3 regions of the Tardiphaga sp. 42S5 genome follow, and region 3 is predicted to be linked to each of the others. Evidence: predicted binding sites of a transcription regulator. Region 3 holds the regulator's gene; each other region holds the start of a gene.
What was found. Region 3 encodes PhoB, which activates phosphate uptake and scavenging genes when phosphate is short. Its sites were predicted from a motif close to TGTCATNNANCTGTCAT; they were not measured.

Region 1 (10,178 bases), 2.8 Mb from region 3:
TATGGCGGCGGGGCGGATCAGCTCCAGTCGTCCTGGCGCGTGATGTCGGGAACGACGCTGCGCAGCTACAGCGAATATAACGAGGCCACCGCCAACAGCTATTTCATATCGGACGCGTTCAAGCTCAGCCAGTACCGCCTCACCGGCGTCGATGTCGTGACGCCGCGCATGCCGGTGGACGGCGGCTCGGTCGTGTTCAAGGCGTCCTCGACGCTCGTTCTCGACGGCACGCTCAAATCGCAACCCGCAGAAGGCGGACGCGGCGGACTCGTCGATATTTCCGGCAGCAAGATCGCCATCGTCGGCGCAGGCCAGAACCGCTCCGATCTCTCCGGCTACCTGATCATCGATGCCACATCGCTGAGCAATTTCGGCGCGGGGAGCCTGTTGATTGGCGGCGTGCGCAGCGGTGATCTGCGCGGTCTGCGCATCGATGTCGCGGCGAGCGATATTCTGGTTCGCAATGATGCGTCCAGCAGCCTCAGCGGGCCGGAGATCCTGCTTGCCGCGAGCGGCGAGGTCCGCGTCGCCGAAGGCAGCGTCATCGTGGCGGCTGGCCAATCACCGGGCAGCGGCGTCGATCTCGTCATCGCGCCCCAGCAGGCGGCGGTCTATGGCGATCCCGGCGGCAACAATGACTATGATCCGAGCAACGACGTGCTGCTCGTTCCGGTACGCGACTATGGCGCGCTGCTCCGGGTGTCGGTGGGCAACGCCGTCAACGTGCTGCGCCAGAGTGTCGATACATCGACGGGCGGCGTCATCAGCATCGGCGCCAATGCGACCCTGTCCGGCGGCAACGCCTTGCTGCTGGATGCCACGCAGAATACCGTCGTTGCCGGCAGTGCGAAGCTCTCGGGCGCGGCGATGTCGGTGGCAAGCGGTCGCATCGGCTTTGGCGGCGGCAGCAGCGGTCTCGTCCTCGATGCCACGTCGCTGGCGCAACTCGCCAATACGCAGGCGCTGACATTGCGCAGCTACAGCACCATTGATTTCTATACATCGGTCAATCTGGGCAATGCCGGTCTCGACAAGGTCGCGTTCGATGCTTCCGGTCTGGTCGGTTATGGCACCGGCGCGATCGCCGTCACCGGCAAGACGATCGCTTTCCAGAACAGCGGCGGCAGTTTCGCCAATCCCGGCGCGGTCGGTACCGTTCAGCTGTCGCTGACTGCCGACGAAATCGTGCTCGGCAGCGGCGCCAAGGCGCTGCGCGGCTTCGATACGGTCATGTTGCGGGCCAACCGCCAGATCACCGGCGAGGGCAGCGGGTCGATCGATGCGGGCACCGCGGCGGTGACGCTGGTGAGCCCGGTGGTGACCGGGCGCGGCGGCGCGGCGCAATCACTGACGGCGCAGAATGCGATCCGCATTCTCGCAGGCGGCGATACGCCGCTCGATAATCCGGAAGCCAGTCTCGGTGCCCGTTTCGGATTTACCGGCACCAGCGTCGAACTCGGTGGACGGATCGTCGCTCTCGGCGGCTCGGTCAATCTCGCATCGACTGCCGGCGATGTGGTGATCGCCCCGACAGGTGTGATCGATGTCGGCGGCTTCAGGAAGCAGTTCTACGATGTCGCGCAATATGCCGATGCAGGCAGCATTGGTCTGACGGCGGCTGGGTCCGTCGTCATGACGCCTGGCAGCTATCTCAACCTGTCCGCCCATGCGGACCGCGGCGCTGCGGGCAAACTGTCTTTGGTGGCGTCGAATGGCGGCACCGTCGTACTCGGCGGACGCATCGAGGCGCATGCTGGCGCGGGCCAGACGGGCGGCTCGTTTGCGCTGGACATCGCAGCCCTCCCGGATTTTGCGGGGCAGAGCCAGATACTGAACGCTGCCGGATTCTCGGCGTCGCGTGAGTTCCGCATCCGCTCCGGCAATGTGGTGGTCGATGGCCTGACGCAGGTCGCCGATTTCACGCTGGTGGCCGATCAGGGCTCGGTGACGCTGGCAGGGACGATCGATACCCGCTCCGGATATGGCGGCAGGATCTCGGTGAGTGCCGGCAACGGGCTGACCATGCTCGGCTCGGCTTTGCTGCAGGCCGGTGCGACCGGCGAGTTCGGCAGTGGCCGGGTCACGCTCGAGGCGAGCGGCGGCCAACTCGACATCCGCGGCGGCGTGATCGATGTGGCCGGCGGCGATGGTGGTCGGGTTCGCTTCCGCGCGCTCCAGGAAGCCGGACACGACGAGATCAACGTCGCGAGCCTCCAGGTCAGCATCGTCGGCGCGGGCTCCAGCGTTCTCGAAGGCGTCAGTGTCTACGACAGCGGCTCCGTCGATGCGGTGCGAACCGATGCGGTCTCCCATGCCAACACGTTCCTGGGCCATGCCGCGGCAATTGCCGCACGGCTCACTGCAGGCGCCGGCATCGCTGTGATGCCCGGCATCGAAATTCGCAGCACCGGCGATCTCGTGGCAGCGACAGACTGGAACCTGGCGGGCGATTTCGCCGCTGCCCGGATGGGCAGCCTGACGCTGCGAGCGGGGGGAAATCTCACCATCCTCGGCAATATCAGCGACGGCTTCTCGTCCGCGACAAGCAGCGGCGTGTTGCAGAACACGGCATCGTGGGATCTTCGTCTGGTTTCCGGCGCAGACCTGACCTCGGCGAGCACGCTGACCGTGAAGCCGCTCGCGGCGCTGGCCGCCGGCAGCGGTACGCTGACCATCGGCAGCAATACGTCCGGCAACGTCGTCCGCACCGGCACCGGTGATCTCGATATCGTCGCCGGCCGCGATCTGCTGCTCGCGCACAACACCTCGGCGATCTATACCGCGGGTCGTGCGGATCCGACCGTATATGCGGACTTCGTCACCCCGACCGACGCGGCCTATGGCATCGGCGGTGGCAATCTGCGGATCGCGGCGCAGGGCAACGCGACGTCGGTGCTGCCCACCGATCCCGATGACAACCAGCTCTTCATGGAATGGCTGAAGAAAATCGGCTCGCTTGACTCCGATTTCGTCTTCGAGACCAACCAGCAAAGCTCGTGGTGGATCGATTACGGCAAATTCCAGCAAGGCGTCGGCGCCCTCGGCGGCGGCAATGTGGTGGTCAAGACCGGCGGCGACCTCGTCAACATGCTGGTGGCGCTACCGACCAACGGCCGCGTCCGCGGCGGGCGATCGAGCGGCGAAGCGATGCATCTCGAAATGCGCAATGGCGGTTTGATGCAGGTCGAGGCGACAGGCACGGTTCGCGCGGGCTATTATTATGTCGGCCGCGGCGAAGGCGTCATCAATGCGGGCGAGTTCGCCAATGGCCGCACGGTGTCCGCGCAATTTGCCCAAGGCAATGTCGTCTACAATATCGCGCCTGTGCTTGCGCTGGGCGATGCCGTGATGACGGTGAAAACCGCAGGCGATCTGATCCTGCAGACCGTGATTGATCCGCTGCTGCTCAATTCCGACACCTATCTGTCGGGCGGCAGCGCGCGCAACAATGCTTATATGAGCGGCTACACGGACCGAACCTCTCTCGAACTGGTCTCCGTCGGCGGCAGCGTCTCGCTGACCAACCAGGGGCGCTTTCTTTCCAAGCAGCTCGACCTAACCAGCAGCTACTATGCCCCTGATGTCGATTATTCGATGATCGGCTTGTTGGCGACAAATCTCTATCCATCGGTCACGCGCATCGCCGCGCTGAACGGATCGGTGACCAATCAGAACCGGATGTTCACCTCGACGGGCGCGAATCCCGAACTCCGTATTCTGGCGGAACGGGATGTCGTGCTCGGCGAGATCACCATGTCGCGCGCCAATCCGGACATGATGCCGACCCCGTTGCGGCCGTTCGGCGGCATCAGCGCTGCCCCGCTGCAATTGCGCATGGAACTGACGCCGAGGGACTTCCAATCCCTTGAGGAAAGCGGCTTTGCGGCCCTGTTGCTTAATCAACAGCAGGCCAGATGGGCCCCCAGCGATAGCGGTGCATTGCGCAGCTATCTCATCAGCGCGAGCAATCCGCAGCAGCTGGTCAATCAGAACGACATGGAGCCGAGCCGCGTCTTCGCGCGCAACGGTTCGATCGTCGGATCGCTGATCGACACCCCGGTCGGCCCGAAACTTGCGAAGGTCACGACAAACGAGCAGACCTGGTTCCGCGCCGGAACGGACATCCGCAACATCAACTACAATTTGCGCAACCTGCATCGCACCGATGTATCGGTCCTGGAAGCTGGCACCGATATCATCGGCGGCGATATCGATGTTCAGGGCCCGGGCGCCATCGCGCTCGCCGCGGGACGCGACGTCTATGGCACCGCGTTCCAGATATTCAGTGCAGGAAACTTCGACAAATACGATGGCAGCGTGTTGGGGGGCACGGAACGCGTTCGTGCCGACCTCCTCAGCGAAGTGCACGGCCTTCCGCGCGATGGTGCATCGATCTCGGTGATGGCGGGATTGAAAGGCAAACAGCCGACTTACGATGCGATGATCGCAGCCTATCTCGATCCAGCCAATGTCGGCGCGATGCCGGACTATCTCAAGACCACTGTTGATGGCGTGGTGCTGCCGATCTATCTGATCGATCTTGTCGAGGCCCGTCGCGGCGAGGAACACACCGCGCGGTCCGGTCTGGTGTCCTTCATCAAGAGCATCACCGGTACGACCGTGTCCCCGCTCGAGGCGTGGTCGCGCTTCCAAGCGTTGCCGTCGCTGGCACAACAACGCTTCTTGCGCGACGTCTTGAGCCAGGAACTGAAGGCTGCCGGCGACAATCAGAATGCCCAAGGCCAGCCGATCAATGGCGGCTATAGCCGCGGCTACACGGCCATCGAGACGCTATTTCCGGGGCAAGACTGGAATGGTGGTGTCAAGATCGGCAATGCGACTTTCCGGACCATGGCCGGCGGCAGCGTGGAGACGTTGACACCGGGGGGCGGATTGCAAGTTGCCGCGCTCGGCACGGTCGTGCCGGCTGGCGGCGGCCTCGTGACTTTCGGAGCTGGCGATATCAACATCTTCGCAAGGGACAGCGTGACGGTGAATCGCTCGCGCATCCTGACATTCGGCGGCGGCGACGAAGTGATCTGGTCGACGCTCGGCGACATCGACGCCGGCCGTGGCTCGAAGACGGCGCGCGTTCCCTCGGCGCCCGATGTCACCACGGACGTGGATGCGATCACCGAAGTGCAGGAGAAACCCGATATCAGCGGCAGCGGCATCGGCACGATCATCGGCTTCGATGGCGTGAAGGAGGGCGACGTGACGCTGATTGCGCCGCAGGGGACGGTCGATGCCGGCGACGCGGGCATTCGGGTCAGCGGCAACTTCACGGTGGCCGCGATGTTCGTGCTCAATGCCGAGAACATCAAGGTGGGAGGCGAATCCAAGGGCCTGCCAAAGGTCGCTGCAGCGCCGGTCAGCCTGAATGTCGAAACCAAGGACAAGGCGGCCTCAGACGCGATCAAGGACGCGACCCAGACAGGGACCGGCGAGCGCCCGACGGTCATTATTGTCGAAGTTCTCGGATATGGCGGGGGCGGCAATGACACTCAGCAGCGTGAGGATGACGACCGCCGCAAGTCGGATGATCGACGCAGCTACAACACCAACAGTGTCATTCAAGTCGTCGGCAGCGGACCGCTGAATCAAGAGCAGAAACAGGTCCTGACGGACGCAGAAAGATCACGCCTCGCCGAGATTGCGGGGAGGTGACAGATTCGCTGAGAACGGCGAGATGATGCGATATGGAACCAAACCTGCGCAATACCGGTTCCTGGCGGCGCAAAGCGTCGTCAGCGCCGGAGGGAAGGCGGAATTCGCGATCGAGACGCTTCTCGGGAAGGGATATTCAGGAGTCAGCAATCCAATAACAGGGCACTGATGAGTGCCGTACATTCCTCGATGCCACTTTTCCTTGAGAAACGGCGCCTGGCTTGGATGCCGGCGACGACGGACAGCGTGGATGATCGACGCGGGCGAGGTCGCCTCCGGAGTCTTCGGCAACGTCGATCTGGCGGCGCTGCAGGCTGAAAGTGGTGATCATCCGGCGCAAGGGCACGTCGACGAGCTTGCCGACCGTGCAGATGCCGGGCACCAGCGCAGCGTTGTCGAACTCCAATGCTTCAGCGGCGACGCGGCAGACGGCGAGGCCGATTCAGGGCAGCGGCAACGCGTATCCCTCGGTCATCATCATGGAAGTGCTCGGCGATGGCTGCGGTGGAAGCGAGCTGGACGGCGCGCAAGCGGGGGAAGGCCAGGTTATGTAGGCGCCACAGTCGACGCGCTAAACTATAACGATCGCAGCACCGTTACGTCGCGCGCTACAGAGTGCAGCCGGATGTCCAAGCGCAGATGCTGCCCCTGGAAGATCGATAAAGAATGATGACGGAGTGATTTGCGACGTGGTGCCAGCCGACAGTTGCGGTTGGCGCCATATTGAACGCCGATCTTTCGCGTTGAATCGAAATATAGTGAGATACATAACATGCGTGTCACAAAAACTACGTAAACGAGTGTGGCGGCTTAGCAATCGCTATCGTCGGCTGTAGAGTTGGTGCGTCCGTATCCTTGCTGTATCATTGCGCGTCCGATATGAGTGCCTCACGCAACGTCGCCAGCGACTACGGGCATTGTCAGTGTTCTGGTCGAGGTCAATAAGTCGAAGTCTGTAATATGAGTGCTATTCGGCAGTGGGACGATCTCGAACTGTTCATGCGCCTTCGGGCGAGGTCGAGGGCGTGCATCAGCGTTGCTTGTCACCGTTTCTTTCCGCTGTTGTTCGTTGGTGCTACCATCGTTGTGTTCGGTGCAATGATTTCGGCGCTGGCCGCGAGCGAACAGCGAGAAAATCCGGCGCTGATGCGCTTCCATATTCCGATTCAGCCACTGGCCTCTGCATTGCAGACGTATAGCAAGATCACCGGCGTTCAGTTGCTGTATGAAAGCAGCGCGGCCAATAATCTTGTTTCAACATTGGTCGAGGGCGATTTCACCAGGGACACGGCGCTGCGGGTTTTGCTCGGCGATGTCGATCTGCTGATCCGCTACACCCGCGCCAATTCCATCACCTTGGTGCCGGCCTCGGCAGATCCCGACATGCCGCCCGTTGCGGTGTTTGATAAAGCAGATCTGGTGCTCGATCCGTTACGGGTTCGCAGTACACGGGAAAGTCGCGATCCGTCGCAATTGCGGGTGTATAGCGGCGTGATCCAGTCCGATATCCAGCAGGCTTTGCGTAAGGAAGCCAAGACGCGCAATGGCAGCTATAGTGCGGGTATCAAACTCTGGATCGACGGACCGCGGACCGTGAAACGGACCGAGTTGTTCCGTTCGTCGGGCGACCAGGAGCGGGACGATGCCATCGGGCGGCTGCTTGATGGGCTACAGGTGAGCCAGGCTCCGCCTGCGAACACGCCGCAGCCCGTCATGGTCATGATCACCGTGCGCTAGGCAGGATCAGATGGCATCGCCAGCACATTGGAGAGCGCTGGATCTGACACGGAGCAATCCCGTATCCGATCAGTATGACGACACCTCGGGCAGCTTTTGGCATTGGCGCTGGCTGGCCGGTAGCGTCGTGCTGGTGCCGGTGATGCTCGCCGCCGGTGTTTATTGGCTGCATCATATGCCCACTGGTCCATCGGCGCGGCAGGGCAATTCGACGATTCAGGTCGAATTGCTTCCGTCGCCGACGCCTTCACCTGAAGTGAAACAAGCTTCACTACATGCTAGCCCGCCGATTGCCGATTTCCAGGTGACGCCGACGATTTCGGAGCAGGTGCTGCCGCCGGTCGAACAGCAGGCGATGCCGCCACAGCCGCTACTCCCGCCACGTCCCGCGGCATCTCCGGAGCAAAAGCCGGCGGGAGGCGGGCAGGCGCGCCCAGTCCCGGCGGGAACGGCAACGCGTTATCAGCGCCAGCTCGAAGCGCATATCGAGCGCTATCAGCGCTATCCGATCGATGCGCGCCGCGATGGCTCGCAGGAAACGGTGATGGTCATGTTCGCCATGCGCCGCGATGGCAGCATCGTTCGCGTCGATATCAAGTTGAGTTCAGGGCGCTCCGTACTGGACAGGGAAGCGATCGAAACGATCCGCCGCGCGCAACCGCTGCCGCGCATTCCGGCCGATATGCCCGAGCTTCTAACCGTGATGATCCCCGTCACCTTCGATGCGCGATAGTCTCACATCTCTGTTGAGTTCGAGGTGTTCTAGTTTCGTAATCAATCTGTCATGTGCGATGGGTAACACCGTGCTGCTGAGACGAGTATTTCTACGCGTAAGGGCTATAGCCGGTGACTGGGGCAAATCGTACAACTCTGCGGAACGTGTTGACGGCCGATTATAGCGGTCTGTTCAAGCGTTTGACGCGACGATTGGGGTCGGAAGATCTGGCGGGCGATGCGTTACAGGAGACTTTCCTGCGCATCGAGCAAATGCAGAATGCCCCGGCGGTGAACAGTCCGAAAGATTATCTGTTCCGCATCGCGCTCAACGTGGCGACAGATCGGCGTCGTGGCGAAAAGCGTCTGCTGAGTATGGATGCGATCGACGCCTTGCTCGACATTCCGGACGAGTCGCCCGACGCGGCGGCGATCGTCGAGGGCCGGCAGGATATTCAGGCACTTGATCTTGCACTTGCCGAGTTGCCGAGCCGAGCCCGCCAGGTGTTCCTGGCCGCCGTTGTCAGGAAAATGCCGGATCACGAGATCGCTGCGCAGCTTGGCGTCAGCGTCCGGACTGTCGAGATCGATCTTCGCAATTCGCTGAAGCACTGCGCTGCGCGCCTCGGCCGGACGTTGCTGCGACGATCCGGTGGCCCGCGCCCCAAATAATTGCGGTCTTACTGCCATTTCCTGCGTTTGATCACCGGGCCGTTGTTGCGGTCGCGCGAAGCCCGTTAATTATTGTTATTTTCGCTTGCGGGATAGCCTTGCCTCAACCGTCTATACATCAGAAGGTAATTTTCGCGGCCCCCAATAGCAGAATCAGAAGCTCAGCGACGACAATGACTCACATCATTATCCCTGCCCAAGCTTCCGCCTTTTTGGTGGTGATCTCGTGAGTGCCCCTCTCGACGAAGCCGACTTGCTCGAGCGTGCGGCGGACTGGATCCTGCTGCTGCGTTCCGGCAAGGCGACGACTGAAGATGCCGAGCAGCTGCAGCTTTGGCGCCGGCAGAGCGATCTGCATGAGCAAGCCTTTGTTCAAGCGGTGCGCTTGTATCGCGATCTTGGCGCGATGGGAGCGGAGCTTGAGAACCGCAATGTCCGTCCCTTCGTGGTACGTGTGTCGGCCGCAAAACAGATGGTCAGCCGTCGTAGCCTGATCGGCGGCGCGCTTGCGGCATCCGTCGCGGGCTACATGATCGTAAAGCCGCCGCTGGAGATGTGGCCATCGCTTGCCGAACTGTCGGCGGACTATCGGACGGCAAAGGGTGAGCAGCTCGACGTCAAGCTGGCATCGAATGTCGCGCTCAAGCTGAACACCCAGACCAGCATCGCCGTTCGTGGGAACGATGTGAATCCGCGGATCGAATTGATTTCCGGAGAGGCGGCGATCACCACGCGGCGCGACAGCTTCGAGCCCCTGGTGATGATCGCTGCGGATGGGCAAATTACTTCCAGTGCTGCAGATTTCAACCTGCGATGCATCGACGGTGTTGTTCTTGCGACATGCAATGAAGGCTCGGTGACCATCTCGCATGGCGGACGCAGCGTTCGGCTCGGCCGCGGCGAGCAGGTTAGTTATTCGGCGTCAGATCCTTTGGGGCGGCCGGTGTCGATCGTCGATGCGGGGTCTTCGAGCGCATGGCGCGAGAAATTGCTGATCTTCCGCGATCAGCCGCTTTCGGCCGTAGTGGCTGAAGTCAATCGTTATCGCCCAGGCAAGATCGTCGTGACCAATGCGCAGCTCGGCCAGCGCCTTGTCAACGGTACGTTTCACACTGACAGGCTTGATGATTTCGTTGCGCAGGTGCGGCAGCTGTTTGCCGCCAATGTGCGCGCGCTGCCGGGCGGCATCGTCCTGCTGAGCTGATTGCTCTCCTTTCTCTTTTCTCTTTGGTTGTCTTCAAACCGTCGCATGCTGCGTGTTGCGCGCAGTATTCTTCGCGACCGTTTTGCTACCGCGTTCTGTCGGTGATTCGGGTGGCACCAACCTCTTAATTTTCTTTTGCGGGTTGCGATCGGCCCAAACGTCTTCAAGAGGTAGGGACCTGAAC
Region 2 (10,178 bases), 2.0 Mb from region 3:
GCAGTGATCTATTGGCTGCATGGACAGATTGAATACCGGGGCCAGCGGTGGTCGATATCGCCGACAGCGGTTGCTCACGGCTCGGCGCTGCTCGGCTTGCTCTTTGCGGTGAAGGCATGGTCCTACGGGCTCGACCGCTATTTGTTGCTCTACGGAGACAATGGCGTAGTGGTTGGCGCGAGCTACACCGATGTCCAGGTGCAGCTACCCGTTCTCGGGTTGCTGATCGGGCTTTCGATCGTCGCGGCATGCGCCGCGTGGGCGAACTTGTGGGTGCGTACCTACTGGCTCCCAACCGCCGCGATGTTGCTCGTCTTCGGAGGCGCTTTCCTGCTGTCCGGCGTGATACCGATGCTGTTTCAGCGGTTCTACGTGAAACCGAACGAACTGGAACTGGAGCGGCCCTATATCGAACGCAGCATTCGCCTGACCAGGGAAGCCTATAATCTCAACCGGATCGCCGCCAAGCCCTTTCCTGCCGAACAGGACCTTACCTTCGCGACACTCGAGGCTAACAAGGCGACCATCGAGAACATCAGATTGTGGGACGGGCAGCCGCTGGCGGATACCTACGCCCAGCTGCAGGAGATACGCACCTATTACAAATTAAGCGACCTGGATGTAGACCGCTACTGGCTTCGCGGCACCTACCAGAGCGTGATCCTGTCGGCGCGCGAGCTCAGATCCTCACTGCTGCCGCCGAACGCCCAGACATGGGTCAACCTCCACCTGCTGTTCACCCACGGCAATGGAGCGGTGATGAGCCCGGTAATGCACAAGAGCGCTGAAGGACTTCCGCTGCTTTACCTGCGGGATATTCCTCCTGTTGCGGACGGTGGTCCCGAAATCCGCGAACCGCGCATTTATTATGGACAAGAGGAGAGCAACTACGTTGTCGTCAGGACCACCACGCCGGAGTTCGACTATCCGAAGGGAAGTGAAAACGTATACGCGGTCTACGACGGTGCCGGTGGCATACCGCTGACGGGGATGGTGCGAAAAATCATCTTCGCTCACCACTTTAACGACATGAACCTGCTACTCTCCAGCTATATCACTGACGACAGCCGGATCATGATCCGGCGCAATATCGGGGAACGGCTACGCATGATCGCCCCGTTCCTCACCCTCGACCACGATCCCTATCTGGTCGTCAGCGAGGGGCGGATGTTCTGGATCCACGACGCCTATACAACCAGCGACTATTTCCCCTCTGCGCAGCCTGCGCCCGGCCGCAATCTGAACTACATCCGCAATTCCGTGAAGGCCGTCGTCGACGCCTATAACGGCAGCGTCGACTTTTATCTGATGGACCAGGCGGACCCGATCGCGGCCACCTACCAGCGAATCTTTCCGGGGCTATTCAAGCCGTTTGCGGCAATGCCGTCCGATCTGCAAAAGCACATTCGCTATCCCGAGGACCTCTTCCTGATTCAGGCGCAGCTTTACCAGACCTATCACATGGCATCTGCCGACGTTTTCTATAACCGGGAGGACCTTTGGCAGTTTCCGCGCCAGCCGGCCGGCGACGGCGTCGCGCCGATGGTCCCTTACTACATCGTGATGCGGCTGCCTGGAGAAACCCAGGCCGAGTTCTTTATCATGATCCCCATGGTGCCAAGCCGACGCGACAACATGATCGCATGGCTGGCAGCGCGCTGCGACGCTCCCGACTATGGAAAATTGATTGTCTACGAATTTCCCAAGGAGAAGCTCGTCTACGGACCGTTCCAGATTGAGGCGCGCATTCATCAGAACACGGAGATCTCGCAGCAAATATCGTTGTGGAACCAGATGGGTTCGCGGGTGATCCGCGGAAACCTGCTGGTGATCCCGATCGAGAATTCGATCCTGTACGTATCGCCGCTGTACCTGCGCGCGGTCCACGGGCACTTGCCGGAGCTCAAGCGTGTGATCGCCGCCTATGGCGAGCATGTCGTCATGAAAGAGACGCTTGCCGAGGCCTTGTCCGCGCTCTTCATCGAAACTAACGCGTCGCCGACATCGCTGAGTGCTGCAACGGAAATGCCACGTGCGAGCCCTGCGGAAAACAGGGCGCAGGAGGCGCTCGATCGCTACAACGAGGCAATGAAGCTGTTGAGGTCTGGGGATTGGGCAGGCTTCGGCACGCAGATCGACGCGATGCGCGGTCTTTTGGAGAAAATGAGCCGGGAATCGGCCGGACACTGACCAACGCTGGCTAATTGCCATTCGACAAAGAGATGCGCGTCCCGGCAACCAAGATTCCAGGTGCATCCCAAGCAAGGTTCAAGCCCAAAGCGATTGGCACTTGCTGGGGAAGGTGCCTCTGTGCAAGACGGTTACTCTCCGAAGTGTGATAAGAGGAATCTCCCCGTGACAGCCTCTCTTGATGGCGAAATTCGCGACGGTCGTCATCATATGCGGGTCCGCGTTTATTTCGAAGATACTGACGCCGGCCAGATTGTTTATCACGCAAACTTTCTGCGTTTCATGGAACGCGGCAGAACGAATTACTTGCGTTTGCTCGGAACCAGTCAACAAGAGCTGCTGAAAGAAGCGCGAGAGGATGCGCCCGGCTTTGCCTTCGTTGTTCGTTCGATGAAAATTGATTTTCTAAAACCGGCAGTCCTGGACGATCTGCTTGACGTCGTCACGGTTCCACAAGAGGTGAGGGGCGCCTCGATCATGCTGGGTCAGGAAGTGCGCCGCGGCGATGAGTTGCTGCTTGAGGCCAAGGTCAAGGTGGCCTTTGTCTCCGGCGGCCGCGCCAAGCCGATTCCGAAGGCGCTGCGGATCGCCATGAAGGCCGATCAGATTTAGCAATCGCCCCATAGGTGAAACGGCATCGACTCCGCATGCGGCAAGGCTACAATCCTGGCATATCGCAAAGCCGAGGGTCCCATGTCGCGTCCACCGTTCCCGCCCTTCACCCGAGAGACCGCCGCCCAGAAGGCCCGCATGGCCGAGGACGCCTGGAATTCACGCGATCCGGTGAAAGTGTCGCTCGCCTATACCGAGGACTCGACCTGGCGCAACCGCGGCGAGTTCTTTCAGGGGCGCCCGGCGATCGTCGAATTCCTCACCCGCAAGTGGGCCAAGGAGCATGAATATCGGTTGATCAAGGATCTGTGGGCGTTCGACGGCAATCACATTGCCGTGCGCTTTCAATATGAGTGGCACGATGACGCCGGCAACTGGCATCGTTCCTACGGCAACGAGCAATGGGAATTTGACGAGGCCGGCCTGATGCGCCGCCGCGAGGCAAGTATCAACGATGTTGCCATTGCAGAGAAGGATCGCCGTTTTCTGTGGCCAGCACCAGGGCCGCGTCCGGCCGATGTGCCGGGTCTCGGCACTGATCCGTTCTGATTAGGTCCAGCAGGACCTCATCCATACGGATCAGAGCGAGCCGCTATCGACCACGAATTCGACGCGCTCCGCGACGAAACGTGAATGCGTGGCGCTCAGCGGCGTGCCGTCGGCATCCACATCGATGGAATCGACAATCAAAATCGGACGCCCGAGTGCGACACCAAGCCGTGTCGCATCGGTGGCGTCGATGATCCCCGCGGTGACCCTCGTCGAGGCGCGGCGATAGTCCTTGATGCCGTAATGCGCCAGTGCCTTTGTCATCGAGCGCACGCGCTCATAGACCTTGCCGAAATCGGGAAAGCGTTCGGCCGACAGCCAGTTGGTGCCGACGCAGATCGGCGTCTTGTCAGCGAGGCGCAGCGCCTCGATGCGGATCAGCGGAGCGCCGGCTTTGAGGCCAAGCTGCTTGGCGAGATCACGTGTTGCCACATCATCCCAGGCTCCGATCAATTGCGCTTGCGGCTCGCGTCCGCCGGCACCGGCAATTTCCGAGAAGCGCGTGCGTGACCGCAGGGGATATGCAAGCTTTGGCGATTCCACATAGGTGCCGCTGCCACGCTCGGCGCGCACCAGGCCACGTTCGGCCAGAGTTGCGAGGGCGCGGCGTACGGTGTGGCGGTTGACGCGGTAGATGTCAGCCAGTTCGGTCTCGCCGGGCAGCTTTTCGCCAGCGTCATAGCGGCCATCGGCAATGCCGCGTTCGATGCCGTCGGCGACATGTCGCCACAATGCAACGCCTGTTGGCTTGTCCTGAATGGTCACAAAATCGGTCCCGGAATGATGTCGACCACGCATTAGCGAAAAATCGTGCCGCTGTCACGAAACGGTCATTGCCCCCGCCTATAAAGTTGTCTAGTAAATCATACAACTTGTTGAGCGACGGCGACATGACTTCATCCTCCCTGAACCACCAGCAGGCCCGGCGCCGTGAGGCGATGGGGGTGCTTGGACACTCCGCCACGGCGGATATCGCTGGATATCTCGATGCGGTGGCCGTTCCCGCCCATGAACATCTGCGTCAGCCGGAAAACGGGCTGGTGATGTTGCGCGGCCGGATCGGCGGAGATGGCGCGCCGTTCAATCTCGGCGAGGCAACCGTGTCGCGTGCCGCTGTACGGCTGGCTAGCGGTGAGATCGGCTTCGGCTACACGCTGGGCCGTGACGGCACGAAGGCGCACCTGATCGCACTCTGCGACGCACTCATCCAAACCAGTGAATTTTCAGATGCTCTCGAAACCAAGGTGCTTACGCCGCTGCGTGCGCGCGTCGTCGCCGATAGCAAGCGCAAGGCTGCGGAGACCGCAGCGACCAAAGTCGATTTCTACACACTCGTGCGCGGGGAGGGCTGATCATGACGACAGTTGCGGAAATGCCGGCCGGTTTCGCGGATAAGGTCCTCGCAGCGCAATCGACCTTTCGTTCGGTGATGGATGCGATGGCGCGTCCGGGTACCGTGCAGCGCATTCAGGCTGTTTCGGGCGTGCCCGCGCCGATGATGCGCGGCGCGGCCGCCATCGCGCTGACGCTGTTCGATCAGGACACGCCGGTGTGGCTCGATGCCAAGCTGGCGGCGACCATGGATGTCGCCAGGTGGATCAAGTTTCATACGAGTGCGCCCGTGATTGCCGATCCTGCGATATGTGCCTTTGCCGTGGTGGCTGATACTGCCGCGCTGCCGGCGTTCGGCAGCTTTGCTTTCGGCTCTGCCGAATATCCGGATCGCTCCACCACCATTGTCCTGCAGGTGGCGAGCCTGACCGAAGGTCCGGCCTATGAACTGCGGGGTCCCGGTATCGACGGCGCCACCATCCTGCGCGCCGCGATCGGCGTGCCGGATCTGCTGGATCGTCTTGCGCTGAATGCCTCGCTGTTTCCCCGCGGCATCGATCTCGTGCTGGTCTCCGGCGAATCCATCGTCGCGCTGCCGCGCACCACGCGCCTTGTCGCGAAGGAGGGCTGAGCATGTATGTCGCCGTCAAGGGTGGCGAACGCGCCATCGAGAATGCGCATCGTCTGCTGGCTCATGAACGCCGCGGCGATCGCGACGTGCCGGAAGTATCGCTGGCACAGATCTCCAATCAGCTCGGTCTCGCCGTCGATCGCGTGATGACCGAAGGCTCGCTCTATGACCGCGAGCTCGCGGCGCTGGCCATCAAGCAGGCACGCGGCGACATGATCGAGGCGATCTTCCTGCTGCGCGCCTTCCGCGCGACGCTGCCGCGGTTCGGCTCGAGTGAGCCCGTCGATACGTCGCAGATGCAGGTGCGTCGCCGCGTGTCCTCGACCTTCAAGGACATGCCGGGCGGCCAGGTGCTTGGCCCGACCTTCGACTATACGCATCGTCTGCTCGATCCGGTATTGACCGGCGAGTCCTCGCCCGATCAGCCCGTCATGACCGATGCAGAGCCGGGCGTGATGCCGCGCGTAACGGACATTCTCGGCCGCGATGGCCTGATCGAAACGTCGCCTGCGGAAGATCCCGAGAAGCCGGTCGGCGATCTCACTCGCGATGCGCTGAGCTTCCCGGCAGATCGCGATCTGCGGCTGCAGAATCTGGCGCGGGCCGATGAAGGGTTTCTTCTGTCGCTTGGTTACTCGTCGCAGCGCGGCTATGGCCGCAACCATCCTTTCGCCGGTGAAATCCGCCTCGGCGAGGTCGAGGTTGAATTCATGGCCGAGGATGTTGGCTTCGCGGTGCCGCTGGGGTCGATCACGCTGACCGAGTGTCAGATGGTCAATCAGTTCAAGGGCTCGGATACCGAGGCGCCTTGCTTTACCCGCGGTTACGGTCTCGCCTTCGGCCAGTCTGAGCGCAAGGTGATGTCGATGGCGCTGGTCGATCGCACGCTACGTGCACGCGAACTCGGCGAGGACATCAAGGCGCCGGCACAGGACGAGGAATTCGTCATGTCGCATTCCGACAATGTGCAGGCGACCGGCTTCGTCGAGCATCTGAAGCTGCCGCATTATGTCGACTTCCAGTCCGAGCTCGGCTTGCTCCGCAAGCTGCGCAAGGAATTCGCCGATGCCAACGAGACGCCCGTTGCTCTTCAGGAGGCCGCGGAATGAACGCGCCGACATATAACTTCGCCTATCTGGACGAGCAGACCAAGCGGATGATCCGCCGCGCCATTCTCAAGGCGATCGCGATCCCCGGCTATCAGGTGCCGTTCGCCAGCAGGGAAATGCCGATGCCCTATGGCTGGGGCACCGGCGGCGTGCAGGTCACGGCGGCGATTCTCGGCCCCGTCGACAAGCTCAAGGTGATCGACCAGGGCTCCGACGACACCACCAACGCGATCTCGATCCGCAAGTTCTTCGAGAAAACTGCCGGCGTCGCGGTGACCACGAGCACAGGCGATGCGACGGTGATCCAGACACGGCATCGCATTCCCGAAGCGACGCTACAGGCGCATCAGGTGCTGGTCTATCAGGTGCCGATCCCCGAGCCGCTGCGCTTCCTCGAGCCACGCGAGACAGAGACGCGGCGTATGCATGCACTCGCCGAATACGGCTTGATGCATGTAAAGCTGTATGAAGACATCGCGCGCTTCGGCCATATCGCCACGTCCTATGCCTATCCGGTGAAGGTTAATGCGCGTTATGTGATGGACCCGTCGCCGACGCCGAAATTCGACAATCCGAAGATGGACAACTGCGCAGCCCTGCAGCTGTTCGGCGCCGGCCGCGAGAAGCGAATCTATGCGATCCCGCCTTACACATCGGTGGTGTCGCTGGATTTCGAGGATCATCCATTCGAGCCCTACAAGCACAAGGCCTGTTGTGCACTGTGCAACGCCGAGGATAGCTATCTCGACGAGATCGTCATCGACAACAAGGGCAGCCGGATGTTCGTCTGCTCTGACACCGATTATTGCGAAACGCGGCAATCACAGGGGCATCGCGGCAGCGAGAATGCTGCGCCCTATGCGGAGAGCGCAAATGCTTGATGTGACAGCGAATTCAACTCAACACGCTGCGCCGGTGCCGGCCAGCGACGAGCCATTGCTAGTTGCGGCAAACCTGGGAAAATCTTATGGCCGTCTTGCGGCATGTCGCGACGTGACGTTCGAACTCTATTCCGGCGAAGTGCTGGCCATCGTCGGCGAGTCCGGGTCCGGCAAATCGACACTGCTGCAGATTCTCTCCGCCCAGTTAGCGCCGACCACCGGCAGCGTCTCCTACCGGATGCGCGACGGCGTGACCCGCGATCTCGCGGCGATGGGCGAAGCCGAGCGCCGGTTCCTGTTTCGCACCGACTGGGGCTTTGTGCATCAGGACCCGGCGATGGGGCTGCGCATGGCGGTCTCGGCCGGCGCCAATGTCGGCGAGCGGTTGATGGCTGTGGGCCAGAACCACTACGGCAAGATTCGTGACACGGCGACCTCGTGGCTCGAACGGGTGGAAATTTCGCCCGAGCGAATCGACGATGCGCCGCGGACCTATTCCGGCGGCATGCGGCAGCGGCTGCAGATCGCGCGCAACCTCGTCACCGAACCGCGTCTCGTCTTCATGGACGAACCGACCGGCGGTCTCGACGTGTCGGTGCAAGCGCGTTTGCTGGACATGATGCGTACGCTGGTCAGCGAGCTTGGCCTTAGCGCGATCGTTGTGACGCATGATCTCGCAGTGGCGCGGTTGCTGTCGCATCGCGTGATGGTGATGCAGGGTGGACGCGTAATCGAGACGGGGCTCACCGATCAGGTGCTCGACGATCCCCGCGAGCCCTATACGCAACTGCTCGTTTCCTCGATCCTGCCGGCGTGAGGTCAACATGATTCCGATGATCGATATCCGCAACGCCGAAAAGACCTTCGTGATGCATCTGCAGGACGGCATCCGCCTGCCTGTGGTACGCAACGTCTCGTTCCATGTCGCGCCCGGCGAATGCGTGGTGCTGTCCGGTCCCTCGGGGGCGGGCAAGTCGTCGATTCTGAAGATGATCTTCGGCAATTATCGTTGCGACGGCGGCACCATCGGCGTGCGCCACAACGGTGACGTCATCGATATCGCCACCGCCGAGCCGCGCGAGATCCTGGGTGTGCGCCGCGACACCATCGGGTATGTCAGCCAGTTCCTGCGCGCGGTGCCGCGTGTCGCCGCCATCGATGTCGTGGCCGAGCCGCTGCTCGCTGCCGGCGTAACGCGCGAGGAGGCGCGTGCGCGTGCGGGGGCGTTACTTAAACGTCTCAACATTCCCGAGCGGCTGTGGAAGCTGCCGCCCTCGACCTTCTCCGGCGGTGAGCAGCAGCGCGTCAATATCGCGCGCGGCTTTATCTCCGATCTGCCGATCCTGTTGCTGGACGAACCGACTGCGTCGCTCGATGCCGCCAACCGAGCCGTGGTCGTTGAACTGGTCGCCGAGAAAAAACGTGCCGGCGTCGCCATGGTTGCCATTGTGCATGACGACGAAGTACGGCACTTGATCGCCGACCGGCTGGTGGACGTCGCATCCTTCGCCGCTGCTGCTGCCTGAGAAAGAGAACCATGACCGCATCATCGACCGAAACCGTCATCGGCAACGCCCGGATCGTTCTCGCCGACCGCGTCATCGACAAGGGCTGGATTGCCTTCGCTGGTGGACGCATCGCCGAATTCGGCGAGGGTGATGCGCCACGTGGTAGCGACGATGCGCGCGGCGATCTGATTATGCCCGGCCTGATCGAATTGCACACCGATCATCTCGAAGCCCATTTCATGCCGCGGCCGAAGGTGTTCTGGGATCCCATCGCTGCCGTCGTTTCCTACGACGGCCAGCTTGCTACGTCGGGCATCACCACGGTGCTCGACTCGGTGCGGGTCGGGTGTGAGGACTCAAGCCAGGGCATCGACAGCTATGCCGGCGTGCTGGTGGATTCCATTGCTTCTGCCGGCGAAGCCAGGCTCCTGCGGGTCGATCACTTCCTGCACCTGCGCTGTGAGATTCCGATGCCAACCGTGGTCGAGGAAGCGAAGGCGCTATTGGCGAAGCCGAACGTTCGGCTGATGTCGCTGATGGACCACACGCCCGGCCAGCGCCAGTTCCGCGACGAGGAGAAGCTGCGTACCTATTATCGCGGCAAGGGCGGCAAGTCCGATGCCGAGCTCGATGTGATGTTCGCGCAACGCCTGGCTTGCCAGCAGCAATATGCGGCAGGCAATATGCGGGCGATCGTGGCGCTGGCTCACGGGCGCAATATTCCGCTGGCGAGCCATGACGACACTACGGAAGACAACGTGACCGAAGCCGTTGGAGACAAGGTCTCGGTGGCCGAATTCCCGACGACGCTGGAAGCGGCCCAAGGACTGCACAAGGCTGGCATCGGCATCCTGATGGGGGCGCCGAATGTCGTCCGCAACGGTTCGCATTCCGGCAATATCGCGGCGATCGATCTCGCCCGCGAAGGCATGCTGGATATTCTGTCGTCGGACTATGTGCCGTCGAGCCTTCTGATGGGAGCCCTGCAGCTCTCGAGCAAGGTGCCATCCATCGATCTCGCGAGCGCGATCCGCACCGTGACCAAGCGGCCCGCAGAAGCAGTCGGGCTCATGGACCGCGGTGAGATCGCGGTCGGCAAGCGCGCCGACGTGATCCGCGTCCATGTGGCGCATGAAGTGCCGGTGGTGCGCAATGTCTGGCGCGAAGGACATCGCGTGGCATGACCGACACTGCGGCGATATCCGAAGCGCAGGCAGGTCGGATCGGCCCCGGCCGGTTGGTGCTGGTGGTCGGCCCGTCGGGTGCCGGCAAGGATACGCTGATCGGTCTGGCGCAGGCAGCCTGCGCGGATGACGACAATGTGGTGTTCACGCGCCGCGTGGTGACGCGCGAGGCGTCGGAATTC
Region 3 (10,178 bases):
CCGCAGCCAGACCGATTTCAGCCCCGGCCAGTCCTTGGGCAGGAAACGGACTGTGAGCGCCGCCAGCGCCAGGAAGTGGGCGAAGCGCAGCACGTCGAGATCGGTCTTGTTGATGGGATACATCCACTGCTCGATGACTTTCGGCAGCAGATGATGGATCTGCGGAATGTACCAGGTCAGCGTCACCCAGAACGCCGCCAGAAGATAGGCCACGCAGAGCCACAGCGTGATGTTGGATGACAGTATCCGCGACATCCTGACGGCGCCGCCCAGCGCGCACCAGGCACCGAATACGAACAGCAACTGCCAGGCGAACGGATTGAAGGCCCAAACGCCGTTCGGGTAGGCGGTCAGATGCAGGTCGAATTCCCAGGTCAGCGCATAAAGACCGACCGACAGCGCCAGCGTGAGATCGGCGCGGCGGCGCATCAGCCAGAGGATCGGCGGCAGGAACAGCATGAGGACGATATAGAGCGGCAACACGTCCATGTTCACCGGGCGAAATTTCAGCAACAGCGCCTGAACGATGGTCACGTCAGGCTGTTTGAGAAAATCGAGAATCCCCATTTCCTCGGAATAAAGCGGGTTCTCGAACCGCGTCGCAACATAGGAAATTTCCGCGAGGAAGATCGTGAACAGGAAGACGTGGGCGACATAGATCTGCCAGACCCGCTTGAAGATGCGCGCGCTGGCAACCAGCGTGCCCTGCTCCTGCATCGCGCGGCCATAGACGAAAGCGGCGGTATAGCCGGAGATGAAGATGAAGATCTCGGTAGCGTCGCTGAAACCGTAATTACGGATCGTCAGCCAGGTCAGGATATTCGGCGGCAGGTGATCGATGAAGATCAGCCACAGCGCCAGCCCGCGAAACAGATCGAGGCGCAATTCGCGTTCGGTGCCTGCGACGGGAAGCGACACGGCATCGGCACGCGTCGAGGCGCGCGACCCGGACACGTGGGAGGACGCATCTGCGTGGGACTGGCCGGCAATCGGGTCGGCAACAGAGGTCATTCAGCACCGCTCAACGGAAATCGTCGCATGATGGAAATCGACCGCCCCACACCACGCAGGCCATTTGCAGGGGACGATCCGTCAAGTCATAGCCAAATCAGGGATCGATTATGCGGTAACTATGTTGAAACCGCGATGGCCCGGCGCAGTTCCGCGCAGCACTCCAAGCCGATTTTCCCTGGATTTGGCCGGTAACGTGTTTTTCGCTATGCTTGCGACGCATTTTGAACGATGACACCGCCATGTACCGCGCCATAACACGACAGATTGAAGTCACCGTCGAACCGAATTTCATGCCTGAACGCTCGTCGCAGGAGAAGCGCGAGTTTTTCTGGTCCTATACGGTCGTCATCACCAATGCCGGCAAAGAGACAGTGCAGCTGAAGACCCGGCACTGGATCATCACCGATGCGTCCGGCCGCATGCAGGAAGTGCGCGGCGAAGGCGTCGTCGGCGAACAGCCCGTGCTCGGCCCCGGCGAACGCTTCGAATACACATCGGGCGTGCCGCTGCCGACAACGTCCGGCTTCATGGAAGGCACCTATCAGATGGTGACCGATGCCGGCGAGCCGTTCGAGATCGACGTACCGCTGTTTTCGCTGGACGGACCGGACGGGAAGCGTGTGCTGAATTAGGCGACCGCCGAAATGTAGGATGGGTAGAGCGTCTTCGCGAAACCCATCATTAACACGTGCGATAGGTGATGGGTTTCGCTCCGGCGCAAGATGCGCCTGCGCTCTACCCATCCTACGGCCTCATCGCAGATTCAACTGTCAAACAGCCACTGCTCTTCAGACATGCGTCATCACCCCCATTGTTTGCGGCGCGGGGGCGCCGTCGTTGCTTGCATTCCCGCCCCCTTGTGAGAGGGCGTGCGGAACGCCGGGTGCCCTTTGCACCCTTGGGCCTGATGCGATGCGGTCTTCCGCAATTGTGAGTGCACCAGGACTTTCGGAGGCGCCGAGCAAGTGCCCGACGTTCCGCCTGCGGTGTTTTTTCGGTTGCTTGCACTTTGCCTCAGCGAACGATCCGATCACCGAATTAAAGTCCCAAGGCGATGGGAAGGGAGCCTCAAGCGAATAGGCCGAACGCGTTTTGACTTGGTCGTCCGTCACACTGTCCAGGGCGTCTTTCCATCCCAAGGCCAGCCGTCTCCTAGCCAGTGGCAGTGCTGGCGCAGATCCGTCCTGCCCGAAGACAGACGTCACCCATGAACCGCGTAACGCCGCATCTCCGGCGTCCACCGCATCCTGCCCCGCGAACGTGACGATCGCGATCGCCCCTCTCGGTGGGGCAGGACGCAGGGGAATATAAACCTTATGGGGATGTTGTCAACGACGGATAGGAAAAAATGTTCGGGTACCCTACACTGTCATTCCGGGGCGCGAGGAGGCGCTGAAGGCGGCGTATCGCGAACCCGGAATCCCGACATGTTCAGCGCAAAACACTCTGAGATTCCGGGTCCGCACTTCAGCGGCTCTGCCGCTTACGTGCGCCCCGGAATGACGAGCTTGGGTCGGGAGGACGCGGGCGAACGCCTATTCCACGCCCGCTTCCTGCGGTGTGAACTCGTACACCGACGAACAGAACTCGCAGGTCACGACGACCTTGTCGTCCTTGACCATGTCGGCGCGGTCCTGCGGCTCGAAGCTCTTGAGCATGCCGGACACGGCATCGCGCGAGCAGGAACACTCCGCGCGCAGCGGCGATGGCGCGAAAACGCGGACGCCGCGCTCGTGGAACAGGCGATACAGCAGCCGCTCGCCGGACAGATCGGGATCGATCAGCTCGACATCCTCGACGGTGCCAATCAGCGACTGGCCCTCGACCCAGGCGTCATCTTCCGGCACAGCATCCACCTTCGCGCCGTCCGGCGCATCGCCGGCATGGAGATCCCGCTGCACGCGCTCCGGCGCCTTCGGCAGGAACTGCAGCAGCATGCCGCCGGCGCGCCAGCGATGTGTCGGGCCGCCTTCCTCGCCGCTGCGCCATTCCTCGCCGACGGCGAGGCGCACCTTGGTCGGAATCTGTTCGGAGCGCAGGAAGTATTCATGCGCAGCATCTTCCAGCGTGCCGCCATTCAACGCGACGAGCCCCTGATAGCGGCTCATATCCGCCCCCTGGTCGACGGTCATCGCCAGATGGCCCTTGCCGAGCAGCGCCGCGGTGCCGAGACCGGGCAAAAGGCGCTCGGCATCGAACCGCGCATAGGCGCGCATTTTATCGGGCGCGCGGAAGTCGACGATCATCAGCGACACCGGACCGTCGGTCTGGGTCTGCAGGATGAAGCGGCCGTCGAATTTCAGCGAGGAGCCGAGCAGCGTCGTCAGCACGATGGCCTCGCCGAGCAGCTTGGCCACTGGCGCGGGATAATCATGCTTGGCGAGCAGTTCATCGAGTGCCGGACCAAGCCGCGTCAGCCGCCCGCGCAGATCGAGCGGGGCAACCTCGAAGGGCAGCACCGCGTCATCGACCGGAACGGAAGACGGCGCGCGGATGGGGGCGTCGGGCTGGAGATTTGGATTTGATGGGGTCATGGCGCTCTATTTGGGGGCGGAGGGCCGCAAGTGAAAGGGGGCGATGGAACCGGGAAATCCAGGTGACGCACGACTTTTTCTCCTCTCCCCCGCGCGAAGCGAAGCTTCGCCAGGTGGGAGAGGGTGGATCGAACATGCGAAGCATGTTCGAGACGGGAGAGGGGACGCCACAAACACCGCGCTTTGCCGCTCCCCCTCTCCCGCCCTCGCTTTGCTCAGGCACCCTCTCCCGCAAGGGGAGAGGGGAAGAAGGAAAGCTCCGTGCTGTCTCACGCCACCGCGTTGAGGCACCAAGCTAGAATGCCCTTCTGCGCATGCAGACGGTTTTCGGCCTCGTCGAACACCACCGACTGCGGACCGTCGATCACCTCGTCGGTGACCTCCTCGCCGCGATGCGCCGGCAGGCAGTGCATGAAGAGTGCGTCCGGCTTGGCCAGCGACATCAGCCGCGCATTGACCTGATAGGGCTTGAGCAGATTGTGGCGGGTCTCGCCGTCCTTGTCGCCCATCGACACCCAGGTGTCGGTGACGACGCAGTCGACGCCCTTCACCATCGCATCGGGATCGTCGCTGAAGGTGATCGGCGCATCTGTCGCCTTGACCCAGTCCTTGAACGGCTTCTTCGGCGACAGCTGCGGCGGCGTCGCGATATTGAGCTTGAACTGGAAGCGCTCGGCCGCGTGCGCCCAGGACATCAGCACGTTGTTGTCGTCGCCGGTCCAGGCCACGGTGCGCCCCTTGATCGGACCCCGGTGCTCCTCATAGGTCATGACATCCGCCATCACCTGGCAGGGATGCGAGAAGCGCGTCAGGCCGTTGATGACCGGCACGGTGGCATTCTCGGCGAGCTCCATCAGCGAGTCATGGTTGAGAATACGGATCATGATGATGTCGACGAAGCGCGACAGCACGCGCGCGGTGTCGGCGATGGTCTCACCGCGACCGAGCTGCATTTCGGCGCCGGTGAGCATCACGACTTCGCCGCCGAGCTGGCGCATGCCGACCTCGAACGACACGCGGGTGCGCGTCGAGGGCTTTTCGAAGATCATCGCCAGCGTCTTGTTCTTGAGCGGACGATCGGGCTCGGCATTCGAGCCATCCCGCCCCTTCAGCTTCGCCTTCATGGCGGCAGCCGCGTTCATGATATTGCGCAACTCACTGGCCGGCACGGCCGTGAGATCGAGGAAGTGCCGCGGTGACGTGCTCATCACACGGCTCCGTGCGTCTTGGCGGATGAACCGAGGGCCACGCAAGCCTGTTCCAGCCGCTGCACGGCCTGCTCTATCTCGGACTCGCTGACGATCAGCGGCGGCAGGAAGCGCACGACATTGTCGCCGGCGCCGACGGTCAGCAGCTTCGCGTCACGCAATGCGGCCACGAGATCACCAGCCGGCACCACGGCCTTGAGGCCGATCAGCAGACCTTCGCCGCGCACTTCGCTGAGCACATCAGGGTGGCCGTCGACCACGCCCGCGAGTTTCTGTTTGAGCAGCAGCGACATCTTCTTCACGTGATCGAAGAAACCGGGCTTCAGCATGATATCGAGCACGGAATTCGCGGCAGCGACCGCCAGCGGATTGCCACCGAAGGTCGAACCATGGGAGCCGGGCGCCATGCCTTCGGCCGCTTCCGCCGTAACGAGGCACGCGCCGATCGGGAAGCCGCCGCCGAGCGCCTTGGCCAGCGACATCACATCCGGCGTCACGCCGATGCGCCGATAGGCGAACAACTCGCCGGTGCGGCCCATGCCGGTCTGCACTTCATCGAAGATCAGCAGAATGCCGTTCTTGTCGCAGAGTTCGCGCAGCGCGCCGAAGAACGCGTTGCTCGGCGCACGCACGCCGCCCTCACCCTGCAGCGGCTCAATGAGAATGCCGGCGGTGTTCGGACCGATCGCCTTCTTCACGGCTTCGATATCGCCGAGCGGCAACTGATCGAAGCCGTCGAGCGGCGTGCCGTAGCCTTCGAGATATTTGGCAGCCCCGGTCGCAGCGAGCGTGCCGAGGGTGCGGCCATGGAACGCGCCTTCGAAGGTGATGATGCGCGTGCGCTCGGGGTGGCCCTTGGAGAAATGATAGTGGCGGGTCACCTTGATCGCGCATTCCATCGCTTCCGCACCCGAATTGGCGAAGAATACGAAGTCGGCAAAGCTTTGTTCGCACAGCCGCGCGGCGAGGCGTTCACCGTCCGGGCTCTTGAACAGGTTCGACATGTGCCAGAGCTTGGTGGCCTGCTCCTGCAGCGCGGCGACCATATGCGGATGCGCATGACCGAGCGCGTTCACGGCCACGCCGCTGGTGAAATCGAGATAGCGCTCGCCATCGGTTCCAATCAGCCACGCGCCCTCACCGCGCTCGAAAGCGACATCCGCACGCGCGAAAACAGGCAGCAAGTGAGCCTGAGAGAGGGGCGAGGACGTTGCGTTGCTGGTCATAACCGATCCGATCGAAAAGACGGCGTCCACGTCGATGACAATTGTACGAAATCGAACAACGGACCCTAGAAACGAAACGTGCCGCCCTTCTCGGGCGGCACGTGGGCATTATTCTATGTGTGCTGTGAAGACTGTCAACCGCGCACTGCGGCTTTCGAGTCACACGGAGTCGCAGAAAAAGCCGATTTTGCAGCTTTACTTGCAGAAGCATGTGGACGCGGCATGCCCGACTCTTGCGCGCGAGTCACGGCATATTGTAGCTTTTGCCTCGTCGGATACGACATCTCGTGCGGCGGTAGATCCTTTTGACACATCCAGTGCGGCGTAACAGCCGGACGCGAAATTCGCGCCCGGTGAGCGCTAAAGGATTCTGACCGCAGGGATTTTTGAAGTCTCAACTCGCAGCGCTGCCCGGTCAGGCCGGCGCTCACGAAGGGAAAACGGCGATGACGGTAATGACATGGACCGACGATCGCGTCGAACAGTTGAAGAAACTCTGGGAAGGCGGCCTTTCCGCCAGCCAGATCGCTGCGGAACTCGGTAACGTGACCCGCAACGCCGTGATCGGCAAGGTTCACCGCCTTGGCCTGTCCGGCCGTGCCAAGAGCCCCTCCTCGGCAGCTCCGCGGCAGCGCAAGGCGCGCCCGGCCCAGCAGATGGTACGTGTCGCCCGCCCGATGGCACGCGGCAATACCGCGCTGGCCCATAATTACGAGATCGAGGCCGAGCCCGATCCGATCGCCTATGACAACATTGTGCCGATCAGCCAGCGCCTGTCGCTGGTCGAACTCAACGAAGCCACTTGCCATTGGCCGATCGGCGATCCGTCGAGCGCGGACTTCTACTTCTGCGGCGGCAAGGCCCTGGCCGGCGCCCCCTATTGCGCGCATCACTCGCGCATCGCTTATCAGCCGGCCAGCGATCGCCGCCGCGCAGTGCCGAAGCCGACGCGCTGAGCTGGAAAGCATCTAAGCCAAATGAAAATGCCCGGTGATGAGCCGGGCATTTTTTGTTTGGGGGCTTCTAACCTCGCCCCGCTTGCGGGGAGAGGTCGGCGTCCGCATGAGGGCGTCGGGTGAGGGGGGCGCTCCACAGACTCCGAAGGCGATGGAGAGTCCCCCTCATCCGACCCGGCGTCGCTGCGCTATGCTGGGCCACCTTCTCCCCGCAGGCGGGGAGAAGGAAGATACCTACTCCGCCGCCTTGTCGAAGCGGTCGTCCAGCGCGTAGCCGGCGCCGCGGACGGTGCGGATCGGATCGGGCTCACCGGCGGGATTGAGCAGCTTGCGCAGGCGGCCGATATGCACGTCGACGGTGCGCTCGTCGATATAGATGTCGCGGCCCCAGACGCTGTCGAGCAACTGCTCGCGGCTGAACACGCGGCCCGGATGTTCCAGGAAGAACTCCAGCAGGCGATATTCGGTCGGACCGAGATCGATCGGACGGCTTGAGCGCACGACGCGGCGCTTGTCACGGTCGAGTTCGATGTCGCCAAACGCCAGGACGGTGGCGAGACGCTCGGGAGCTGCACGACGGAGCAGGCCCTTCACGCGGGCCAGGAGCTCCGGCACGGAGAACGGCTTGACGATGTAGTCGTCGGCACCGGTGGCGAGACCGCGAACGCGCTCGCTCTCTTCGCCACGCGCCGTCAGCATGATGATCGGCAATGCCTTGGTTTCGGGCCGTGCGCGCAGGCGGCGGCACAGTTCGATGCCGGACAGGCCCGGCAGCATCCAGTCGAGCACCACGAGATCCGGCACCCGCTCTTTCAAGCGGGTGTCGGCGTCGTCGCCGCGAGCGACGGTTTCAACATCATAGCCTTCGGCGTCGAGGTTGTAGCGAAGAAGCGTCGTGAGGGCTTCCTCGTCCTCCACCACCAGAATGCGTGCATTCACAGCCATATGGTCAATATCCTCAGTGAGGTCCGAAAAGCCTTTAGATCATGATCCTTGCGGAAGACTGGCTCCCACTTTTCCGGATCATGCTTCAGACCGTCGGCGTATTCGCGAATGTGGTCATGTCGCCCTTCGGGCGCTTGTCGAGGATTTGCTGGCCCTCGATCATGTAGAACACGGTTTCCGCAATATTGGTGGCATGGTCACCGATCCGCTCGATGTTCTTGGCGCAGAACATCAGGTGGATACAGAACGAAATGTTACGCGGGTCTTCCATCATATAGGTCAGGAGTTCGCGGAACAGCGAGGTGCAGATCGCGTCGATTTCCTCGTCGCCCTTCCACACCGTCATCGCAGCGGGCAGATCGTGTGCGGCATAGGCGTCGAGCACGGCCTTGACCTGGGTGGTCACGAGGTCGGTCATGTGTTCGAGGCCGCGGATCAGCTTCAGCGGATGGAAGTCGCTGTCGAGTGCATTGACGCGCTTACCGATATTCTTGGAGAGATCGCCGATGCGTTCCAGATCGGTGGCGACGCGCAGCGCGCCGACGATCTCGCGCAAATCGACAGCCATCGGCTGGCGTTTGGCGATGGTCAGCACGGCGCGCTCTTCGATCGTGCGCTGCAACTGGTCGATCTCGGCGTCGGTGGCGACGACGCGCGCACCGAGCGCGACGTCCCGGCGGATCAGCGCATCGACGGATTCGACGATCTGCCGTTCCGCGAGGCCACCCATCTCGGCGACGAGACGGGTCAGCTCCTGCAGATCGTCGTCGAAAGCCTTGGTGGTGTGTTCAAAAGCCATCTCAAATTCCTCCCGCGAATATGTCGCGTCAGCCGAAGCGGCCGGTGATGTAATCCTGGGTGCGGCGATCGGTCGGTGATGTGAAGATCTTGTTGGTCTGATCGAACTCGATCAACTCGCCGAGATACATGAAGGCTGTGCTGTCGGAGACGCGGGCAGCCTGTTGCATGTTATGGGTCACGATCGCGATCGTGTACTGATCCTTCAACTCGTCGATCAGCTCCTCGATCTTCGCGGTCGAGATCGGATCCAGCGCCGAGCACGGCTCGTCGAACAGGATCACTTCCGGCCGCACCGCGATGGTGCGCGCGATGCACAGGCGCTGCTGCTGACCGCCCGACAGGCTGAGGCCCGACGCGTTGAGCTTGTCCTTGACTTCGTTCCACAGCGCACCGCCGCGCAGCGCCCTCTCGACGCGAATATCCATCTCCGACTTGGAGATCTTTTCGTAGAGGCGGATACCGAAGGCGATGTTTTCGTAAATCGTCATCGGGAACGGAGTCGGCTTCTGGAACACCATGCCGACGCGGGCGCGCAGCAGGTTGAGGTCCAGCTTTGGATCCAGAATGTTCTGGTTGTCGAGCATGAGCTGACCTTCGGCGCGCTGGCCGGGATACAGATCATACATGCGGTTGAAGATGCGCAGCAGCGTGGACTTGCCGCAGCCCGACGGGCCGATGAACGCAGTCACACGGTTCGCCATCAACGTCAGGTTGATCTTCTTCAGAGCGTGGTGTTCGCCATAGTAGAAGTTCAGGTCGCGCACGGTGACCTTGGGACGGGTCTCGCCCTGCAGGGCCGACGGCGGCGGCATCGAGACGGAAGGAACGCCAGACGACACAGAAAGCTCACTCATTTTGCTGTCCTCTCGGCGCCGAGAATGCGCGCGCCAATGTTAAGGGCAAGTACGGTCAAGGTGATGATCAGGGCACCGCTCCAGGCGAGCTGCTTCCAGTACTCGTAGGGGCTCTGCACGAAGTTGTTGATGGTCACCGGCAGGTTGGCCATCGTCTTGGTGAGATCGAGGCTGAAGAACTGGTTGCTCAGCGCGGTGAACAGCAGCGGCGCCGTTTCACCGGCGACACGCGCGGTCGCCAGCAGCACGCCGGTGATGAGACCGGCGCGGGCTGCACGATAGGCGATCCGCTTGATGACCAGGGAGCGCGGCAGACCGAGCGCCGAGGCCGCTTCGCGCAGCGGGTTCGGCACGAGACCAAGCATATCTTCAGTGGTGCGAACCACGACGGGGATCACGATAACGGCGAGCGCAAGCGAACCGGCGAGAGCCGAGAAGCCGCCCATCGGAACCACCACCGCACCATAAACGAACAGGCCGATGATGATGGACGGGGCCGACAGCAACACGTCGTTGATGAAGCGGATCACCGAGGTGAGTTTGTCGTGCTTGCCGTATTCCGCGAGATAGGTGCCGGCAAACAGGCCGAGCGGCGCGCCGATACCGACGCCGATGACGGTCATGATGATCGAACCGACGA

Region 1: the regulator PhoB is predicted to act here: its motif matches at 6,622-6,638, upstream of SFY93_RS22430 (STN domain-containing protein).
Region 2: the regulator PhoB is predicted to act here: its motif matches at 4,169-4,185, upstream of phnG (phosphonate C-P lyase system protein PhnG).

The regions. Positions count from the first base shown of each region.
Region 1 is NZ_CP139027.1:4,802,883-4,813,060, reverse strand. Features, by position in the region: gene SFY93_RS22440 (filamentous hemagglutinin family protein) at 1-5,667, shown strand, start outside; gene SFY93_RS22435 (hypothetical protein) at 5,988-6,221, shown strand; gene SFY93_RS22430 (STN domain-containing protein) at 6,766-7,404, shown strand; gene SFY93_RS22425 (energy transducer TonB family protein) at 7,415-8,137, shown strand; gene SFY93_RS22420 (RNA polymerase sigma factor) at 8,284-8,790, shown strand; gene SFY93_RS22415 (FecR family protein) at 9,017-9,994, shown strand.
Region 2 is NZ_CP139027.1:5,627,934-5,638,111, reverse strand. Features, by position in the region: gene SFY93_RS26265 (UPF0182 family membrane protein) at 1-2,190, shown strand, start outside; gene ybgC (tol-pal system-associated acyl-CoA thioesterase) at 2,356-2,802, shown strand; gene SFY93_RS26255 (nuclear transport factor 2 family protein) at 2,884-3,351, shown strand; gene phnF (phosphonate metabolism transcriptional regulator PhnF) at 3,382-4,116, opposite strand; gene phnG (phosphonate C-P lyase system protein PhnG) at 4,242-4,703, shown strand; gene phnH (phosphonate C-P lyase system protein PhnH) at 4,706-5,314, shown strand; gene SFY93_RS26235 (carbon-phosphorus lyase complex subunit) at 5,317-6,423, shown strand; gene SFY93_RS26230 (alpha-D-ribose 1-methylphosphonate 5-phosphate C-P-lyase PhnJ) at 6,420-7,304, shown strand; gene phnK (phosphonate C-P lyase system protein PhnK) at 7,297-8,121, shown strand; gene phnL (phosphonate C-P lyase system protein PhnL) at 8,129-8,830, shown strand; gene SFY93_RS26215 (alpha-D-ribose 1-methylphosphonate 5-triphosphate diphosphatase) at 8,842-9,996, shown strand; gene phnN (phosphonate metabolism protein/1,5-bisphosphokinase (PRPP-forming) PhnN) at 9,993-10,178, shown strand, end outside.
Region 3 is NZ_CP139027.1:1,232,642-1,242,819, reverse strand. Features, by position in the region: gene SFY93_RS05810 (OpgC domain-containing protein) at 1-1,011, opposite strand, end outside; gene apaG (Co2+/Mg2+ efflux facilitator ApaG/CorD) at 1,254-1,646, shown strand; gene SFY93_RS05800 (Hsp33 family molecular chaperone) at 2,550-3,548, opposite strand; gene argF (ornithine carbamoyltransferase) at 3,818-4,756, opposite strand; gene SFY93_RS05790 (aspartate aminotransferase family protein) at 4,756-5,982, opposite strand; gene SFY93_RS05785 (GcrA family cell cycle regulator) at 6,429-6,938, shown strand; gene phoB (phosphate regulon transcriptional regulator PhoB) at 7,173-7,877, opposite strand; gene phoU (phosphate signaling complex protein PhoU) at 7,969-8,682, opposite strand; gene pstB (phosphate ABC transporter ATP-binding protein PstB) at 8,711-9,538, opposite strand; gene pstA (phosphate ABC transporter permease PstA) at 9,535-10,178, opposite strand, start outside.